DNA from 4 places in the Ruegeria sp. CJ9 genome. Region 2 is predicted to be linked to each of the others. Evidence: riboswitches for the same ligand, from Rfam matches in the RefSeq annotation. Region 2 holds a riboswitch; each other region holds the start of a gene.
The links. Region 2 has a riboswitch for cobalamin ahead of ACR0AJ_RS16260 (DUF1636 family protein). Riboswitches for the same ligand answer to the same signal wherever they lie in the genome.

Region 1 (4,870 bases), on a different contig from region 2:
GGCGCGCGGCGGGTGCAGAAATTCTGCCGTTTTCACCTCTGGCGAACGAGGCACCTGCTGCCGATGCCGATCTGGTCTGGCTGCCCGGTGGCTATCCGGAACTGCATGCGGGCACACTGGCTGCCGCCGACACGTTCCAGACCGGACTGCGCAAACACGCTGAATCCAAACCCGTGCATGGAGAATGCGGTGGATACATGGCGCTGGGTCAGGCCTTGATCGACAAAGAGGGCGAGCGACATCAGATGGCAGGCCTGCTGCGGCTGGTGACCTCGTATGAAAAGCGCAAGTTCAATCTGGGGTATCGGCGCGCAGAATTGCTGGCCCCGATGCCCGGTTTTGCAGCCGACACGGCTCTGCGGGGGCATGAATTCCATTATTCTTCGATCGTAGAACAGCCGGACGCACCGCTGGCGCGGGTGTTTGATGCTGAAGGTGCTGAAGGGCCGCAAACAGGTTCGGTGCGAGGGAACGTCTCCGGTACGTTCTTTCACCTGATCGCCGAGGCCTCGGCATGAGCGGTTTCGTATCCTTCATTGGTTCCGGCCCCGGCGATCCTGATCTTTTGACCCTGAAGGCGGTCGACAGGATGCAAAAAGCAGATGCGGTGCTGTTTGATGACCTCAGCAGCGGCCCGATCCTAAGTCATGCGCATGACGATGCAGATCTGGTGGGCGTAGGCAAACGGGCCGGGCGACCCTCACCCAAGCAGGATCACGTGAGCCGCCTGTTGGTGGATTACGCCAAGACCGGTGCTCGCGTAGTGCGGTTGAAATCCGGTGATGGAGGGCTGTTTGGCCGGCTGGAGGAAGAACTGGTTGCCCTGCGTGCGGCCGGGATCGAATATGAAATCATCCCTGGCATCCCCTCGGCGGTTGCGGCGGCGGCAGCAGCAGGAATACCCCTGACACGACGCCTGACTGCGCGGCGGGTGCAATTTGTCACTGGCCACGATGTCAGTGGTAAACTGCCCGAAGATCTGAACCTGCCCGCGCTGGCCGATCCGGATGCAACGACTGTGGTGTTCATGGGCAAACGGACCTTTCCCCTGTTGGTAAATGCGCTGCATGAGCATGGCCTGCCGCTGGAAACACCTGCCCTAATGGCCGAATCCGTATCGACTCCCGACCAGAGCCTGCACCGTGCAACAATTGGCGCGCTGTCGCAAAAGCTGGAGGCCGAGATCGGCACAGCCCCGGCTCTGATCCTGTATGGCCCGTTGGCAGAGTTCGACGATGTTTGAGTTGTCTCTAATCGGAATTGGTACTGGCAACCCGGATCACGTGACCTTGCAAGGGGCAAATGCCATCCGCGATGCAGACCTGTTTCTGATCCCGCACAAGGGCGAGAACAAGGCTGATCTGGCCGGGTTGCGCGAAGAGATCATTGCAACTGTGACTGACACTCCGCCGCAGATCGCCTATTTCGACATTCCCAAGCGTCGGGCCGATGATGGTTATCTACGCGGGGTCGACGAATGGCATGATGCCATTGCCCTGCGCTGGCACGAGGCGATTGCGGCCCACCCGAATGCGCGACAAGTGGCGCTGCTGATCTGGGGCGACCCGTCGCTTTATGACAGCTCGTTGCGAATCGCGTCGCGGCTGGACCCTGAGCCCACGACACGGGTGATCCCTGGCATCACCGCGCTGCAGGCATTGACGGCCGCCCACGCCATCCCGATCAATGATCTGGGCGCGCCTTTTGTTGTGACCACCGGACGGCGGATCAGGGATGAAGGCTGGCCGGCAACTGCCTCGAAAGTAGCGGTAATGCTGGATGGCGAGTGTTCGTTTCAATCCCTGGACATGGCCGATTATGACATCTGGTGGGGTGCCTATGTCGGCATGAAAGAGGAAATCCTGATCAAAGGCGCTTTGACCGATGTGGCGCAGGAGATTCTGGACACCCGTGCCAAGGCACGTGCCGATCATGGCTGGATCATGGATATCTATTTGCTGAAAAAGCGCGTGATCTGACCTAAAAGGTCGCAAATGACGATTGCACCAGCGGCATCATAGAGGCTAAATGAACGCGTCTGGTCCTGCCGGAGACATCCGGATGCTAAGAGGGAATGTGGTGCGACTGCCATGGCAGCCAAATCCACAGCCGCCCCCGCGACTGTAAGCGGAGAGCCCCTGTTCAACCAGCCACTCCTGTTCTCAGGGGGAAGGCGAACAGAGGCATCGACCCGCAAGCCAGGAGACCTGCCAGGCGACAATTGAAACACCGGTCGTCGGGTGCGGCGGCAAAGGAGAATAAAAGATGGCAACACAAACGCAAACAGCATCCGCCTCGCGCGCTGGTATCCTTCCGGTCATGTTCGCGGTGGTACTGGGTCTGGGTATCATCACCCTGACCGGTCACGTACAGGCCGCGGCGCTGCATGACGCAGCACACGACGTGCGCCACGCGACCGGCTTCCCCTGCCACTAAGACCATGTTCAGTCGTATACTGACCAGCGCGTTGTTCGCTGGTGCTGCAGCGGGGCTGATAGCCGCCTTGCTGCAGTTGGTCTTTGTGCAACCTGTTTTGTTGCACGCAGAGCTGTACGAATCCGGTGAGTTGGTGCACTTCGGAGCCGAATCCGTTTCGGCGCATCCCGAATTGCCGGGCATGTTCTCGGAACTGACCCGTGACGCGCTGAGCGTCATTTTCACCATGCTGACCTATACCGGTTACGCGCTGCTGATGGTTGCTCTGATGTCCGTGGCCGAAGGCCAGGGCCACACGATTGATGGCCGCACCGGCGTGCTTTGGGGTCTGGCTGGGTTCATCGCCTTTCATCTGGCGCCTGGCTTTACCCTGGCACCAGAGGTGCCTGGTGTAGCGGCAGCTGACGTCTATGCCCGACAGGTCTGGTGGTTTGCCACTGTTGGTGCTGCGCTTGTTGCGCTGTGGTTGATTGCGTTTGGCGGCAACCTGATCAGCTATGTGATCGCAGCAGCCCTGTTGCTAGCACCCCATCTGATCGGTGCGCCCGAACCGGATGTGTTCACCGGCCCCGTCCCGACCGAGATCGGCGCTCTGTTCGCCGCTCGCGCCTTTGGCATTGGTCTGGTGGCCTGGGTTCTGGTTGGCGCCTTTGCCGGGTATTTCTGGCAAAGCGAAGGCAAACGCGTCGAAGCAGCGGCCTGATCCTCTTATGTAATGACGCGCCGGGTTCTGCCCGGCGCGTTTCTTTTTGCCCAAAAGGAAAGAAAAATGGCACGCTCACTTGCCCTTTTTGCAATCGGCCTTGTGTTCGGTGGTGGTGCTGGTTTTGTGCTGGCGGCAGCCAATGGCGCCACGTTTGACGGCCACGATCATGGCGATCCGTCCCATCACGGCGGCGCGCATGCCGAAGCGATGGCCCATGACCATTCGACCACGGTAAACCTGCCCGCAGGGGCGGACGCCCCCAGCGTTGCAATCGCGCTGACCCAGGACCCGATGGCCGGGTGGAACCTGCACGTCATGCCGCAGAATTTCCGGTTTGCCCCAGAAAACGCGTCAACAGCCGACGTAGACGGCGAAGGCCACGCGCATGTTTACATCAATGGCGAGAAACTGGCCCGGCTCTACGGCAACTGGATACACATCCCCGACCTTCCGAAGGGAGAGGTCGAGGTTTCGGTTTCGCTGAACGCAAACAGCCACAGCGCACTGACGGTCGACAACGTACCGGTCAGCGCTGCCGTGACCGTTCAGGTCGATTAAAGCGCCGGTATCCGCGCGCGCAAACACATCCGAAGTCGCCCGCAGGGTCGGGCGTCTTCGATCCAACCTGCGGGACTGTCCAAATAGGCTTTGCAGGTCGCGACGATGTCTTCGGCATCGGTAACGATATCGACCCCCGAAAACACGTAAGACGCCCGTCCTGCGGCCTGCAATGCCAATGCGGTCGGCTCAGCGCAGCCACTGAAACAGGCGTGATCCGAGATGACGACCCGGCCATTCAGCCCTGCACGCACCAGCGCGTCATCCACGGCCTGCCTCTCGGCCACTCGGTCACGCGTTCCCGCACAACTGCTGCAAATCAATAGGCGTATCGGGTCCACGTGTGGCCTCGTGTTTGATGGTTTGCATGTTTCTGCGGCTTTCTAGACGTCGGCGCAATCCTGAATACGCACGGAAATGTGCGTGCGCGGAACTCGGATTTCTGGCATCACTCAGACAGTCACATTGAACGAGGCACCGTCATGCGCACGCTTTTGGGTTTGCTCTGTCTTCTCGCCCTGCCTGTCCGGGCCGAGGAACCATTGTCGGGTTGGGCAGTGTATCCAACCGTCAAAAGCTATGAAGAACTGGTCGCGGATACGAAGGCTGCGGTGAAGGAAAACGGGTTGATCGTGGTCACGCAGGCTGGTCCGACCAAGGCGGCTGCGGCCCGTGGCATCACTATACCCGGCAATCTGGTGATCGGTGCCTTCAACAACGACTATGCCGTGCGCGTTCTGGAAACCTCTGTCAGTGCAATGATCGAAGCGCCGATTCGTTTTTACGTGACCGAAAACGACGACGGCACCGCCACCCTGTCCTACAAAACGCCCAGCTTTGTCTTTGCCCCCTATGTGTACGAGGGCGGAGAGCCTTTGCGCGATATTGCCCAAGAACTTGACACAAAGTTTCAGTCAGTGGCGGAATCCGCAGCCAAATAGTCACACTGACGTGAACCTGCTTGCGTCTGGCTACGTCCTCCGCAATCTGCTGAGCAACGAAAACTTCGGAGCATAACGAATGCAGGACCTCTCCCCCCGCGCGGCTGACCTTTTGGCCCAAAGACTATACGAGGCCGGATGCCGCCACGCTTTTGGCATGCCAGGCGGAGAGGTTCTGACGCTGGTGGATGCTCTGGAACAGGTTGGGATCACCTTTCACCTGACCAAA
Region 2 (4,870 bases):
GATTTCGACACGCCCCGACTGGGTGGCTGAATTTTCACTCGCCGGTGCATTGTCCAGCGTCAAGCCACTCGGCACCTGGTGGGCATCAGTTCCCGAAGAGCGACGCCCCGCACATGACAGCGCCCGCGCCTATATGCAGGCCCACTGGCAAGAGCCGTGGGGCGACCGCCGTCAAGAGATCGTTTTCATCGGTGCTGGGATCGACTGGCAAAGTTTGAAGGCACGATTGGACAATTGCCTTATTCCAGCAGTTACGGCGGCAGGGCCGGACAATTTGCCGGACTTGCCGGACCCCTTCCCGATTTGGCGCCGGGCAGAGGATGCCGCATGAACTTCGTTAGAAAGCCCGTGAAAGACAAGGTCACCGGTGTGAGCTTCGCAGATGATCCGGCGGCACTCCGCACTTTTGCACAGCCAAACTGTGCCGCTTTGATTTGGCGCCGGCGAACCCCGCCGGATATGCAAAGCTGGCTTAACCAACTTGATCCCAAGGTTTTGCCAAGTGGGCGAGTCATTCTTCCACCAAGCGCCGTTAAGACGACCGTGGAGCAACTCTGCGATATCTCCGGCATGCCTAACGGGACTGAAAGAGCGTGGCTTCAAGATGATATCGCTTCTCTGGCCGACATTTTCTGTGAACTGATGAACGCCAACTTCTTGCGGCTGCGGCTGGATGTTGTCACCACCAATGCTTGCCGTAAATTTCATACCGATGCTGTCACCGCCCGGTTGGTCTGCACCTATCGTGGCACTGGAACACAATACGGCACCTCGACTGATGGAAAGGATCCCGCGCTTGTGTTTACCGTTCAGACCGGCGCTCCGATCCTGCTACGGGGAACACTCTGGCCCGAGCGCCCATCGTCAGGGGTGGTGCATCGCTCGCCTCCGATCGAAGGTACCAGTGAATCCCGTCTCGTCTTGGTTTTGGACCCAGTGGAAAATCCGGAAACCGAAGCATGAGACGTAACCTCGGGCAATGCAGCTTGCGCCGCAAGCATCGATCAACCGATCCGATGGATGTGTTTGACGGCCTTCCAGCCCCGTTGCGACAGTGGTTGTCAGAAGCTGCATTGCCATGGTCCCCGGTATCCGCGCGCCGCATCTGGTCAAAATCGCGGGCCAAGGGGCTTTCATCAGAAGAAACGCTCGTGTCACTCAGCCAGGCCGAAGCCCGAACGCTCGCGCGTGACCGGCAATCGACTGTTTTCAAATTAAATTCTCAAACATGAAGGAAAAAATGCCACCTCTAACACAGTATGCTGTCGCGACCCATGCGACACTGGGTGCCGCACTTGCAGCGAAAACGCATGCGGCAGACTTCGAAACCCTGAGCGTTTGAGTTCCGATCGAAAAGTTGTTGTTTCAAATCGTGATTGACATGGCCCCTAGTCTAAGACAAGCAAGGGCCAGATGGTTCCCGATGGTGCGCCCAAGGGATGAAAAGGGAATACGGTGCGGTTCGCCACTTTGGCGCCAAATCCGTGACTGCCCCCGCAACTGTAAGCGGTGAGCGACGCCAAAATCCACTGGTCATTGGGCCGGGAAGGATGGCCAAGCATCGACCCGCAAGTCAGGAGACCTGCCATCACATGTTCAACCAACCCGGGGCGGGGCGTCCTGGAAGGAGGCTTTGATGGCACGTCTGAAACGTGTGTACATGATCGGCACCTTCTGTCCGCGCTTGGCTTTAAGCGGAGCGGACTATGCCGGAAACACCTGACCATTTCCTTCTGATCTGCTCGACCTGTACCGGCGCATTGCCTGTTGATGTCATGCGCAATGCGTTGACCGGCAGGTTGCCAACCGGGTTCGCAGTGCGCACCGTTACCTGCATGGCGGGCTGCGCGCGACCAACGACCGTCGGATTTCAGGCCGCTGGCAAAGCTCAGTACCTGTTCGGCGATATTGAAACTGCAGAAGATGTCGACGCGCTGGCGGAATTCGCACATCAGTACCGCAACGTCGCAGACGGTTGGACCAACGCGACGGACCGGCCGCAACCACTATTTACAAAAACCCTTTCTCGTTTGCCTCGGATTCAATTGGGGGAACCATCATGACGACCTCATCTTTTCTGGTTGCGCGTGATCTCGAATATTATGCGCTCAATGGTGACGTTCTTCTGCAAGGCGTCTCGTTTGAATTGGCCGAGGGCGCGATACTGGCAATTGCCGGTCCGAATGGGGCGGGAAAAACCACGCTTTTGAACCTTCTGTGCGGGGCGGCTGAGATTGTATTGGGCAATGTATTGGTCAAGGAACGCAGCCTGAAAAATATGCCCGCAATGGAACGCGCCCGCATGATCGCTGTTGTCGGCCAGCAAGAACAACCGGATGGCAGGCTGTTGTTGCGGGACTATGTTGCCATGGGCCAGATTCCGATCTGGGCCGACCGTTCGGCGGATGAACATGCCAGAGAACTTAACAGAATCCTTGAGCTGACCGACCTTGGCGCGCTGGCAGACAAGCGCATGGCGGTACTGTCCGGGGGCGAACGTCAACGCGCGCATATCGCCCGGGCACTGGCACAGAACCCATCGTTGTTGTTCCTGGATGAGCCAACCAACCATCTCGATCCGGATGCCAAGGGTCGGATGCTGTCTCTGGTCGCCGAACTCGGCATCACGGTTGTGATGATTGTCCATGATCTTGTCATGATCCCGGAATTTGCCACCCACGTGGCGCTGATGAAATCAACGCGGCTGACGGGATTTGGCCCCGTGGCCGAAGTGCTGACCCCCGAGCGGGTCCGCGATACTTTTGGCGTTGAATACCTGTGCTTTCACCACGAAGGCCGCGTGATTCCAGCGCTGGATATCCGAAAATCCACAATCTCAACCTAAACCGAGGAACATTCCCCAATGAAACACATCTGGTCCGTGGCGCTGGTCACAGCCATGCAAGGCGGCGCGTCCGCCCACGAGGTCACCGTCGACAACTGCGGAGCGCCGCTGGTGTTCGAAGCCCAGCCCGAGCGTCTGGTTGTGCATGACATGAACATGACCGATATGGCCTTCGCGTTGGGCCTGCAGGACAAGATCGTCGGTCTGACCGGCATCACCGGCTGGTACAAAACCAGCCCGGAATTCGACACCCTGCGCGGCGATATCCCCGAACTGGCACCGAAATACCCAACGGTCGAAAACCTTGTTGCCGTGGAACCCGACCTGTTCTTTGCTGGCTGGTATTACGGCATGAAGCCGGGCGGAGATGTGACCCCGGATACGCTGGAGCCCTTTGGTATCAAGACCATGATCCTGACCGAAAGCTGTGTGCATCTGGACAAGGATCGCCCCGAAGCCAGCATGGACCTGCTGTTCAATGACGTCCTGCGCCTGGGTCAGGTCATGCACGTTGAAGACAAGGCCGAGGCGCTGGTCACGGGCTGGAAAGACGAACTCTCAGTGATCGAAGCGCAGACTGCCGACCTGGCGAAACCCCGCGTTTTCTTGCTGGACGGCCCGGCGGACGCGCCATTCACCGCAGGTAAGTTCGCCATCCCCGATGCTATGATTGCTGCCGCGGGTGGTGAAAACGTGACCCACGACATGGAAACAAGCTGGGGCCGAACCTCGTGGGAGGCGGTCGCCGCCGCAAACCCGGAATTCCTTGTGCTGCTTGATTATCAAACGGGCAATGGCGCTGCGGACACGTTCAAATTTTTGCAGGAACATCCAGTGATGTCGCAGACTGAAGCCGTGAAAAACGAGCGCTGGATCGGTTTGCGGTACGAGGAATTGACCCCCGGACCGGCAAATATCGAAGCGATTTCGAAAATGGCCCAGGCCATGCATCCAGGCCTCAACTGATATGGGCCGACTGGGCCTGACACTTGTGCTGGGGGCGGTCATGTTGGCCGCCCTCTTACTGATGTCCACCATCTATGGCACCACATCCATCCCTGTCACGGACACGGTCACGGCGATCTTGCTGGGAACGGGGCTGATTGAAGGAGAGATGTCGCCGCTGCACCGGATCGTCTTTGACCTGCGCCTGCCGCGCGCCTTGTTCGCGGCCGTGATCGGGGCTGGTTTGGGCATTGTCGGTGTGGTTTTGCAAACCACAACGCGCAACGACTTGGCCGACCCGTTTTTGTTTGGCCTGTCCTCGGGCGCGGCGGCAGGTGCCGTGTTCGTCATCACAGTGACCGGGGATATTCTGGGTTTTTGGACCTTACCGCTGGCCGCGTTTTGCGGAGGGCTTGTGGCGTCGGGTATCGTGCTGGCACTGGTTCACGGGTTGCGTACAAGCGCGCCCGAGAAACTGATATTGGCCGGTTTGGCCGTGTCCTTCTTGTTCTCTGCAATCACCAACTATCTAATTTTCGCAGGCGACAGCCGCGCCGCGCATTCGGTGATCTTCTGGATGCTGGGCGGTCTGGGCCTAGCCCGGTGGGAGACGTTCCCGCTGGTCTGCGCCGGATTGCTGCTTATTTTGGCCTACGCGCTCTATCGCGCCCGCTGGCTAGACGCATTGCTGACCGGAGACCTGACAGCTGCAACGCTGGGCGTGCCGGTGCAGGGGCTGCGGTTCAGCATGTTCTTTGTCGCGGCCCTTGCAACAGCTGTGTTCGTCTCGGTGGCAGGCGTGATCGGTTTCGTCGGCCTGATGGTTCCTCATATCGCCCGTGGGATCGCAGGGCCGTTGCACCGGCATCTATTACCCACCGCAGCGATTGTCGGGGCGGCCTTGCTGACAGGTTCAGATATTCTCAGCCGCCTATTGCTGGCTCCTCAAGAACTGCCCGTCGGGATCGTAACCACCTCAATTGGTTCCGTTTTCGTGTTCCTGCTTTTATTCAGAACGGCAAGAAACCAGAGGTAGCTTTCTAAGGCCGCCGACCACCCAACCCGGGCAAGACTAAAGCT
Region 3 (4,870 bases), on a different contig from region 2:
TCGCCGACAGGGCGACCGATTTGCCAGGCAGCCATTCCAGCGTGCCATGCGCGCCGATATGGATCAGCGCATCCGCACCCAACCCTCTGCGCAGCCACAGATAAAAGGCCACATAGCCGTGGCGTGGGGTGCGTGAGAGGTCGTGGTAATCATCCTCGCGCAACTCGGGCGTGCCGCGTTCGGGTTGCAGCGCGATCAGGGCCTTGCCACGACGCAAAGCGGTGAAATTGAAAGCGCCGTCTGCTAATGCTGGATCATCCTCGGGCCGTCCCCAAACGGTTTCGAGGTCCCTGCGCAATTCATACGGCAGATCGGCCAGCGCCGCCAGATAATCCGCAAGCGGCCACGATACCCTTGCATCCATAAGGGTTTCGGTAATGGGTTGGGCGGGGGCGGTGTCGTACCCTTCGCCCTGCAGATCGGCCAACATCGCCTCGGCTGAGGCCAGCGCGTCCAACCCCACAGCATGGGCCATCTGCCAGTCCTTACCAGGGTAAGTGGACAGCACCAGCACCGGGGTTTGATCGACCTTGGGCTTGTCATGCAAAGCTAGCCACCCGGTCACCCGGTCGATGATGGCCTCGATCCGTTCATCTTCGGCCCGGTGGGCAAATCGCGAGTATTCCAGATGTGGGTCACGTTTCCCGGGTTCTTTGAATGAGGCGATGCCCGCCGAAATCCGCCCGTCCACCTCGGGCAACACCACATGCATGGCAAGGTCGGCGGGCGAGAGGCCACGTTCCGCCTCGGCCCAGGCCTTGCGGCGTGCAGTTGACAAAGCGACCTGAAACACAGGGACATTGGCCGCGTCCAGCGGAGATGTGCCAGACGCGCCCTTGCCTGAGAATGAAGTGGCGTTGATGATGGCCGACGGCTGCATTGCTACGATATTTCCGCGCAACCACTCGGCGGCGGTTGGGGCTTTCAGCGACGGCGCGAACAGGCCCACGGCTTCGAACCCGCGCGCGCGTAGGTTACGGATCAGGGCCGCGACCGGGGCGGTGTCCGCAGAGGTCAGGTAAGCGCGGTAGAAACTCACGAGAATGCGTTTTGCATCGCCCGTGAACGCCTTTTCCACTGGGATCACGCCACGGTCAGGGCACCAGGCGCCGCACTCGGGGATGGTTTTGGCCCCCATCACAGGGCCTGCATAAAGCCCCGCCGCCAGCGCCATCTGTGCCAGCGCGGCCTGCGCTGCAACTTCGCCGCCGGTATCGCACAGATGCGCCAGCCGCCGCAGGGTTGAAACGGGTAGGGTGGAAAAGTCGTCCAACCGCGTATCTTCGCGCCCATCCGCTGGCAGGACAGCCAGCGCGATGCCCTTGTCCTGCGCCAGCGCCAGAACCTGCTGCAGGCCATAGGACCAATAAGGCACGCCGCCGATCAGGCGGATCAGAATGCCTTTCGCACCTTCCAGAGTTTGTTCGACGTAGGTATCGACGGACAGAGGGTGTTTCAGCGCCGTCAGATTGGCCAACCGCATCGTGGGCATCCGCCCCTCAGCCCCGCCACCGCGATGCCAGCCTGCCGCGAAAGCTCCGAGGTCGCTGTCCGAAAAGGACAGCACCACCAGATCCGCCGGGCTTTGGCCCAGATCGGTCGGGGTCTCGGTTTCCTCGAGCCCGTGGCTTTCGCGGAAGACGACGTGCATGGCTTACTCGGCGGCCTCGGTCACACCCACGAGGATCTCGCGGATCGCGGCCTCTTTGATGTCGTCATGTTCGGCAATCACCACCAGACGCGAGCGGCGCTCTTCGCCGGGTTCCCATGGGCGGTCGTACTGATGTCGCACGCGTGCGCCAACCGCCTGAACTAACAAGCGCATCGGTTTGCCCTGGACAGCGGCGTAACCTTTGACCCGCAGGATGTTCAGCTCATTTGCCAAGCGTTCGATATTGGCAACCAGTGCTGCCGGATCGGTCTGTTCCGGCAACTCGACGATAATGCTTTCGAAATCGTCATGTTCATGATCGTGGTGGCCATCGTGGTGCGACGGGCGTGCATCCATGTCATCCTCGGCGGCAGCCTCAAGCCCCAGTACGACGCGCACGTCCACAGCGCCTTCGGCAACTTCGACGACGGGCAGGGCGCGCGGAGCCTCGGCTGCGATCACTTCTTTGGCCTTTGCCACGCCTTCCGGGCCAGCCAGGTCAGGCTTGGTCAGCAGGATGATGTCGGCGCAGGAGATCTGATCCTCGAACACCTCGGACAAGGGCGTTTCATGGTCGATCGAGTCGTCAGCCAGGCGCTGGGCGTCGACGGCTTCGACATTCGGGGCAAAACGCCCGGCGGCGACGGCCTCGGCATCGGCCAGAGCGATCACGCCATCCACGGTGATTTTCGAGCGGATATCGGGCCAGTCAAACGCTTTCAACAGCGGCTTTGGCAGAGCCAGACCGGACGTTTCGATCAGGATGTGATCAGGGCGCGGCTCCAGTGCCATCAGCGCCTCGATGGTCGGAATGAAATCATCGGCCACGGTGCAGCAGATGCAGCCATTGGCCAGTTCCATGATATTTTCCGCCGGGCAATCGGGAATGGCGCAGGATTTCAGAATGTCGCCATCCACACCCACATCGCCAAATTCATTGACGACAACGGCCAGACGCTTGCCCTGAGGGTTCTGCATTAGATGTTTGACCAGCGTGGTTTTGCCCGAACCCAGAAAGCCGGTGATCACAGTGACGGGGAGTTTTTCGAGATTGCTCATTTCAGGGCTCCAATCGGGGGAATGCGGGCCGCACAGTTTTTGCGGAAATGTTCGGGACGTTCGCGCCATTTGACCAGACCGTCTTCGGCGGCGAGATACTTGGTGACGCCTTCGACGATGGTGTCGACATGGTCGGTTTCGTTCAGGTTTTCGTACACAAAGGTCCAGCGGGTCGGTCCGCCGCGCAGCACTATGGAACAACCCTGATCGCAATTTGACAGGCACTCGACCGGCTTCAGCACGATACCTTCGGGCAAATCGGCGTCTTCCAGTGCCTTGTGCAGCAGGGCACCTGGACGTTGCGCATCGTCTTCAATCGGCAGGCCACGCCGACAGGTCGTGCAGACCAGCAGCTCGACTGGTGCAGTCTCGGTCACGTCTCTCATCCCCCCAAATCCTCTTTGCAGGGGACGGGGTTTCATGCGGGCCACGTCTGCACATGGACCCGACACCGGATCACCCCGTCCGGTTTCAACTTCGGGCGCTGGCAGGTCTCCCGGCTTGCGGATGTCGGGGCGCTTGCCCCGGCAGATGTCCCGCCTTCCCGGCCTTGCGGGCCAGTGGCATTGGGCACCCTCTCCGGTCACGGTCGCGGGGGCGGCTGCGTTTGACGGTTGCCCGCTGACGCATTCCCTTTTCATCCATCCGAAGATGGACACCAACGCATGCGACATGCGGCACGGGCAGGGGGCTTGTCAAGCACGAGGCGCATGGTGAAATCGTTCAAACCAAAAAAGCGACCAGCCTGTGTCAATCCGCGGCATGCGCGGCCAGCCTCTCGCGCAGCCAAGCGCAAAACAACCCTGCCGCAGCGGTCGATTGCGTAGCGCCTCGTGTACTGATCAGGTAATGCGACTGGGCAAAAGGAATCGCAGGTCCCGCAATTGCAATCGGCACAGCCTGCCGGATCGCATTCCGGGCGAACCGTTCCAGAACCGTTGCATAGCCCGCCCCTGCCATCACAAGCTGCAGTGCTGCGACCGAGGTGTCCACCGAATGTCGGGGCGGCTGGTCCGGAAGCGCGAGCCCGTTGGCCTGAAAGTACCGCGCCCAGTTGTCTTCGTATCCAAGGATATGAATCAGAGGGCCTTGCCGCAGTACGTTCAGGGTCGCGGGCGAGTCCCCGGCCCGGCATACCGGTACCAGCTTTTCATCTGTCAGCTTTTCGGACTGAACGCCGGGCCAATCGCCATAACCCAGCCGGATTTCCACATCCAAATCGCCGGGGGCCACGCTGTCATTCCAGATGTGCGAGACAAGGCGTACTGGGATCTCGGGGTGGCGAGCGGTAAAGTCGGGCAGTTCCGCCGCGACCCAATAGGTGGCTGTCGATATCGCCGCACGGATCGTCAGGGTCTGGCGCGAGGCAGGGCCGAACAGGCTGTTGGTGGACAGGGCGATGTCGCCAAGCGCACGCCGCACAGTCAACGAATAAGACTGCCCCAGCTCAGTCAGTTCCAACCGGCGGGCATTCCGGGTGAACAGCTTTTGCCCAAGCTCGGCTTCAAGCGACCGGATATGCAATGAGACCGCCGTCTGCGTCAGGCCCAGCTCTTTTGCTGTGGTGGTAAAATTCAGATGCCGCGCGGCGGTTTCAAAGCTGCGCAACCATGTGGGGTTTGGAAGGCGATCCATATATCACCAAATTATTTTGACCATAATTGGCATTATTAATCATTTTCGTTTCTAACAGACAACACAGATACTCGGCCCGAATACGACCGTCAGGAGGGAAACATGAAAGTCGGATTTATCGGTTTAGGAAATGTGGGCGGCAAACTGTCCGGCTCGCTTCTGCGCAACGGGATTGACCTGACGGTTCACGACCTTAACCCAGACCTGGTGGCCGAGTTTGTGGCCAAGGGGGCCGAAGCCGCGGAAAGCCCGGCGCAGATGATGCGGGACTGCGATGCCGTTATAACCTGCCTGCCGTCCCCGGCGGCCTCGGACGCAGTGATGCAAGATATGCTGCCCGCGGTCGGGCCGGGCAAGATCTGGATGGAGATGTCGACCACCGACGAAGCCGAGGTTAAACGACTGGGCGCCATGGTGATCGAGCGAGGAGGAGCGGCGGTGGATTGCCCGGTTTCAGGCGGGTGCCACCGGGCGGCTACTGGCAATATCTCGATTTTCGCCGGATGTGATCGCGAAACCTTTGAG
Region 4 (4,870 bases), on a different contig from region 2:
GCCATGTCAACGACATGTATGCGTTTCCCAATGAGCTGCAGGCGGTAGTTGTCACCGGAGAGCAGATCAGCGACTGGCTTGAGATGTCTGCAGGCGTGTTCAACCAGATTACGCCGGGACATCAGACCACATTGGTCGACATCAACAGGGCGGGGCATAATTTTGATATTATACAGGGGCTTACTTATCAATTTGATCTCTCTCAACCGGCTCGGTTCGACGCTGGCGGTCACTTGATCGACCCCGTCAACCGGCGCATTCGCAACATTCGCTTTGACGGCCAACCGATGGCCGCCGATCAACGGTTCGTCGTCGCACTGAACAATTACCGTGCCAATGGCGGGGGTCACTTTCCCTTTGTTGATCAGGCCGAGCCCATCGCGCTGCCGAACCTGCCTGTTCAGCGCGTCTTGCAGGACTATCTGTCCGGCGCACTGCCGCAAGATCCCTTGCAATATGCGTCCTATCCTTTTGGCTTTGCCTCGATGCAGGGCGCGACTGCGCTATTTAGAACCGGTCCGAAGGCACAAACTCACATTGCCGAGCTTGAAGAATATGACCCCCACGTCGTCGGAGAAGACGATGAGGGCTTTTTGCTGATCCGTTTGACGCTCTGACGGGTTGTGTTTCCTGCGCCCGTTGCCTATATCAGACCCCGAGAGGTTGGCGCGGGCGAGCGCCTCGCCAACCTGGTCAGGTCCGGAAGGAAGCAGCCACAACGAGCCCCGCTTGGGTCGATGTCCAACCTCTCACTTAAACTCCCGACATTGAATTGTTGCGAACAGGCCTAGGCAATCAACCGTGGCCAGACAGCCGAATTGCGCCGGGCAAAGGCACCGATATGGCCAACCTCGGACAGTCCGAACTCGGCCGGAGACAACAAATGGCGGCGTGCGTTGGACCCGTACAGATCAGCCAGCCGCCAGACCGCGTTCTTTGGCACCAGATCGTCATCCTCAAAGCTGAACAGATCCACTGGTGTGTCTGACTGTGCCCAGCGGGCCTCGGGCAAGGACACGCCGATTTCGGGCAGGTAGTTGCGCGGCCCAGTGCACCAGCGGCGCCACTGCCAATAGACGCTGGCAGGCAGGTTCGATCCGAATCCCAGTGCCTTGCCCGGCAGGTAACCCAGCGCTTTTACGGCCAGGGGCGCGTGTCCGTACCAAAACAGCAAAGCCAACGCCCGATAAGGCCAGGGATGGTCCGACACAGTCACCGGCCCGGCGCAGACGCAGATCATGCGGTCGATCTGATCAATATCGGGCTGAATCGGCCCCAGCATACCGCCGACGGAATGGCCGATGCTCCAGTGCTGCGCGTCGGGGTATCGCCTGCGCATCTCGGCCCGAGCCGCAGGCATGTCGATCAGCGCCCAATCCGCCATCGTGGCCTGAGCTGACTTCAATGGCCTGCTCTGCGAATGACCGAAATCGCTGTAATCATAGGTCAGACAGGCAATGCCATGTTCCGCAGCCAACCAGCGTGCGAAGTGCTGATAATAGTCGCGCGGCACTCCGGTGGCGCTGTGGATCACCACTGCGATCCCAGGTTCGGCTACCGGCAGGTACAGCCGAGCCGACAGTTGGGTCGAACCAGAAGGAAACTGAAAATCCTCGGTTAAAACAGCTTGTGCGGTATCCAGCATGGCGCCCTCAATCTGAACCGATTAGTTCACCACCCCAAACGGCATCTTTTGCCACCCTAAGTCAATCCTGTTTCCGCATGACCACGCGTCCACTTTGCCCCACCAAAAGGCGGCTTGACTCAGGTCACCCCTACCCGCTAGCGATTGGATGATGGTTCTCGTCCCCGGTCTCCGGGGCGGGATGAAAAGGGAACACGGTGCGGTTCTGCCCGGAATACCGGAACGAACCAAGGCCGCGACTGCCCCCGCAACTGTAAGCGGTGAGCAATGCCGAAACACCACTGGCCGCAAGGCTGGGAAGGTCGGCAACGCAACGACCCGCAAGTCAGGAGACCTGCCATCGAACAAGAAACCGAAACTCGGGCGGGGTGTCCGGGCAGGTCGTCAGCACGCTGTCACACCTGATCCACACCCCCGTTCCACGCGCGGAGGGCGCAATATGATCTGGAAGACAAAGACACACCAATTTACCGCAACCGTTTGCCAACGCACAGGAAAAACCTGTCCGGCGCTGGCACAGATGGCGCGCGCGATCGTGCAGGCGATGGATGCTGCCGTTCCGGCGACGACGCCTGATTTTGAGTTCGACGGCAGCTCTGAGCTGGCGTATTGCACGCAAGGATGCAGCGCACGGTTTCGCGCTCAAAAAGACCTGATCCGGGTCTTTTGTGGAACAAGCGAGGATGCGCCCCTCGAGTCGCTGGATGTTTTCGCAGATATGATGTTCGGCCCGGATGTGACCATGCGCCCCGCAGGCATGCTAACCACCCCACCCTGCGCCATGCTTGAGGTCACAGCGATCCCGCCCAACCCGGTGGCACAGGCAGAACGACAGGTGGCGCTCTGATCTAGTCGCGCGTCCGCCCAAGGGCGGCCCATTCCATCTGGCCGCCGGTCTCGACGGCGCAGGACCGCACCGCCCGCAAACGGGTCAACGCTGTCTCGGGGTCTTCACCATGCTCGACCATAAGGCGCAGCACGATCATCCCGGACCGGCCACAGCCGCCCCGGCAATGCACCAGCACCCGCCCCCCGCGGGACAGGATATCAGTCGCCGCAGGGCTGACACTGCCCCACGCCGCGTCAACCTCAGGAGGCGGCGTACCGAAATCCGCAACCGGCAGATGCACCCATTTGATATTGAGTGCGTGCAGGTCTTCGCCAAGCATACCTGCGCCCTCTTGCAGCATTTCGACCTCGGTGGTCATCGAGATCACAAGATCCGGCTGCCAGTCGCGGATCGTTCCCAAGTCCCGCGTATACCCGCCACCGCGCCCCGGAAGAGGTGACAAGGTTACGGTGCCGTTTCCAATCTGAACTGAATGAAGTGCGAACTGGCTCACTACGGACCCTCCCTAATACTCGCTTCTAAGGCGTGCAAATTGTGCTGCAAACCGAAATTCACCCAAGCCTGCTGTGGACGCGGGCGGCAGGGGTCTCTACGCTGCATCGGAACCCGAATCCGACAGAGCAGATATGAACGACACGCCCAGCCCCGCCTATCAGGTTCTTGCCCGCAAATACCGCCCGGAAACCTTTGCCGATCTCGTCGGTCAGGACGCAATGGTGCGCACGCTGAAAAATGCGTTCGAGGCCGACCGGATCGCGCAGGCTTTCATCATGACCGGCATTCGCGGCACCGGCAAAACCACCACGGCACGGATCATCGCCAAGGGCATGAACTGCATCGGCCCCGATGGTGACGGCAAACCAACGACCGAGCCCTGCGGCCAATGCGAACATTGCGTGGCCATTATGGAAGGCCGCCACGTTGACGTGATGGAGATGGACGCCGCCAGCCGTACTGGTGTGAACGATATCCGCGAGATCATCGACAGTGTCCGCTATCGCGCCGCCAGCGCGCGCTATAAAATCTATATCATCGACGAGGTCCACATGCTGTCGACCAGCGCGTTCAACGCGCTGCTCAAGACGCTTGAAGAACCGCCCGAGCATGTGAAGTTCATCTTTGCCACCACCGAGATTCGTAAAGTGCCAGTGACGGTTCTGTCGCGCTGCCAACGGTTCGACCTGCGCCGGATCGAACCCGAGGACATGATCAGCCTGCTCGGCAAGATTGCGGCGGCGGAAAACGCTCAGATCGCGGATGACGCGCTGGCGCTGATCACCCGTGCAGCCGAGGGTTCGGCCCGGGACGCGACCTCGCTGCTGGATCAGGCGATCTCGCACGGTGCGGGTGAAACCAGCGCCGATCAGGTCCGCGCGATGCTGGGCCTGGCTGATCGCGGTCGGGTACTGGACCTGATGGACATGATCCTGCGCGGGGACGCTGCAGGCGCGCTGACCGAGTTGGGCGGGCAATATGCCGAAGGAGCCGATCCGCTGGCCGTGCTACGCGATCTGGCCGAGATCACCCATTGGGTCTCTGTGGTTAAAATCACGCCAGACGCAGCCAATGATCCCACCGTTTCGCCGGACGAGCGCGCGCGTGGTCAACAAATGGCCGAAGCCCTGCCGATGCGCGTCCTGACCAGGATGTGGCAGATGTTGCTTAAAGCGCTCGAAGAGGTCTCGGCGGCCCCAAATGCCATGATGGCAGCTGAAATGGCAGTGATCCGACTGACCCATGTGGCAGACCTGCCCAGCCCGGAAGAGTTGATCAAACGTCTGCAAGACACGCCCCCACCGCCAAATGGCGGACCCGGTGGCGGGATACCGGTGCCATCACATGCCGCGGTTCAGACGCAAGCGCCGGTGGCATCTTCTTATTCAGCTCCCGCCCATGGTGGGGGCGGCGGCGCTCCCAGCGCGGCGTTGGCGCAGGATGTGCAGGCCGCCCTGGCACGTTATCCGACCTTCGATCATGTGGTCGAACTGATCCGCGCAAACCGGGACGGCGTGCTTCTGGATGAGGTGAAGCGGTCTTTGCGGCTTGCAGCCTATCAACCCGGGCGTATCGAATTCCAACCGACCCAGCGTGCCTCGGCCCAGTTGGCGCAACGTCTAGGAACCGCCCTGCAGCGATGGACCGGTAACCGCTGGGCAGTCACTGTCGTCAACGAAGGCGGCGGCGAGACGATCTATGAAAAGGAAAACGCGGCTGAGGAAGCATTGAAGGCAGAAGCCCGCGAACACCCGCTGGTGCAGGCGGTTCTGGCCCAGTTCCCGAAGGCGCGGATCAAAAGCATCGAAACGCCAGAGCAACGCGCGGCCAAGGTCGAAACCGAAGCCCTGCCCGAGGTCGAAGACGAATGGGACCCGTTC

Region 1: linked by a shared signal. The riboswitch ahead of ACR0AJ_RS05690 (CbtB domain-containing protein) and the one ahead of ACR0AJ_RS16260 (DUF1636 family protein) in region 2 are both predicted to bind cobalamin.
Region 3: linked by a shared signal. The riboswitch ahead of ACR0AJ_RS05760 (DUF1636 family protein) and the one ahead of ACR0AJ_RS16260 (DUF1636 family protein) in region 2 are both predicted to bind cobalamin.
Region 4: linked by a shared signal. The riboswitch ahead of ACR0AJ_RS10345 (hypothetical protein) and the one ahead of ACR0AJ_RS16260 (DUF1636 family protein) in region 2 are both predicted to bind cobalamin.

What each region holds. Positions count from the first base shown of each region.
Region 1 is NZ_JBQFPY010000002.1:53,918-58,787, reverse strand. Features, by position in the region: gene ACR0AJ_RS05705 (cobyrinic acid a,c-diamide synthase CobB) at 1-518, shown strand, start outside; gene cobA (uroporphyrinogen-III C-methyltransferase) at 515-1,243, shown strand; gene cobF (precorrin-6A synthase (deacetylating)) at 1,236-1,979, shown strand; cobalamin riboswitch at 2,023-2,229, shown strand; gene ACR0AJ_RS05690 (CbtB domain-containing protein) at 2,266-2,436, shown strand; gene ACR0AJ_RS05685 (CbtA family protein) at 2,441-3,139, shown strand; gene ACR0AJ_RS05680 (hypothetical protein) at 3,206-3,700, shown strand; gene ACR0AJ_RS05675 (DUF1636 family protein) at 3,697-4,041, opposite strand; gene ACR0AJ_RS05670 (DUF302 domain-containing protein) at 4,183-4,641, shown strand; gene ACR0AJ_RS05665 (thiamine pyrophosphate-binding protein) at 4,721-4,870, shown strand, end outside.
Region 2 is NZ_JBQFPY010000008.1:64,957-69,826, forward strand. Features, by position in the region: gene ACR0AJ_RS16245 (GTP-binding protein) at 1-331, shown strand, start outside; gene ACR0AJ_RS16250 (DUF1826 domain-containing protein) at 328-963, shown strand; gene ACR0AJ_RS16255 (DUF6525 family protein) at 960-1,232, shown strand; cobalamin riboswitch at 1,398-1,604, shown strand; gene ACR0AJ_RS16260 (DUF1636 family protein) at 1,707-2,063, shown strand; gene ACR0AJ_RS16265 (ABC transporter ATP-binding protein) at 2,060-2,845, shown strand; gene ACR0AJ_RS16270 (ABC transporter substrate-binding protein) at 2,864-3,811, shown strand; gene ACR0AJ_RS16275 (FecCD family ABC transporter permease) at 3,813-4,826, shown strand.
Region 3 is NZ_JBQFPY010000002.1:67,537-72,406, forward strand. Features, by position in the region: gene cobN (cobaltochelatase subunit CobN) at 1-1,651, opposite strand, end outside; gene cobW (cobalamin biosynthesis protein CobW) at 1,655-2,710, opposite strand; gene ACR0AJ_RS05760 (DUF1636 family protein) at 2,707-3,096, opposite strand; cobalamin riboswitch at 3,180-3,388, opposite strand; gene ACR0AJ_RS05765 (LysR substrate-binding domain-containing protein) at 3,461-4,345, opposite strand; gene ACR0AJ_RS05770 (NAD(P)-dependent oxidoreductase) at 4,448-4,870, shown strand, end outside.
Region 4 is NZ_JBQFPY010000004.1:135,401-140,270, reverse strand. Features, by position in the region: gene ACR0AJ_RS10360 (bifunctional 2',3'-cyclic-nucleotide 2'-phosphodiesterase/3'-nucleotidase) at 1-617, shown strand, start outside; RNA gene ffs (signal recognition particle sRNA small type) at 657-755, shown strand; gene ACR0AJ_RS10350 (alpha/beta hydrolase family protein) at 788-1,645, opposite strand; cobalamin riboswitch at 1,781-2,001, shown strand; gene ACR0AJ_RS10345 (hypothetical protein) at 2,085-2,492, shown strand; gene ACR0AJ_RS10340 (protein-tyrosine phosphatase family protein) at 2,494-2,988, opposite strand; gene ACR0AJ_RS10335 (DNA polymerase III subunit gamma/tau) at 3,122-4,870, shown strand, end outside.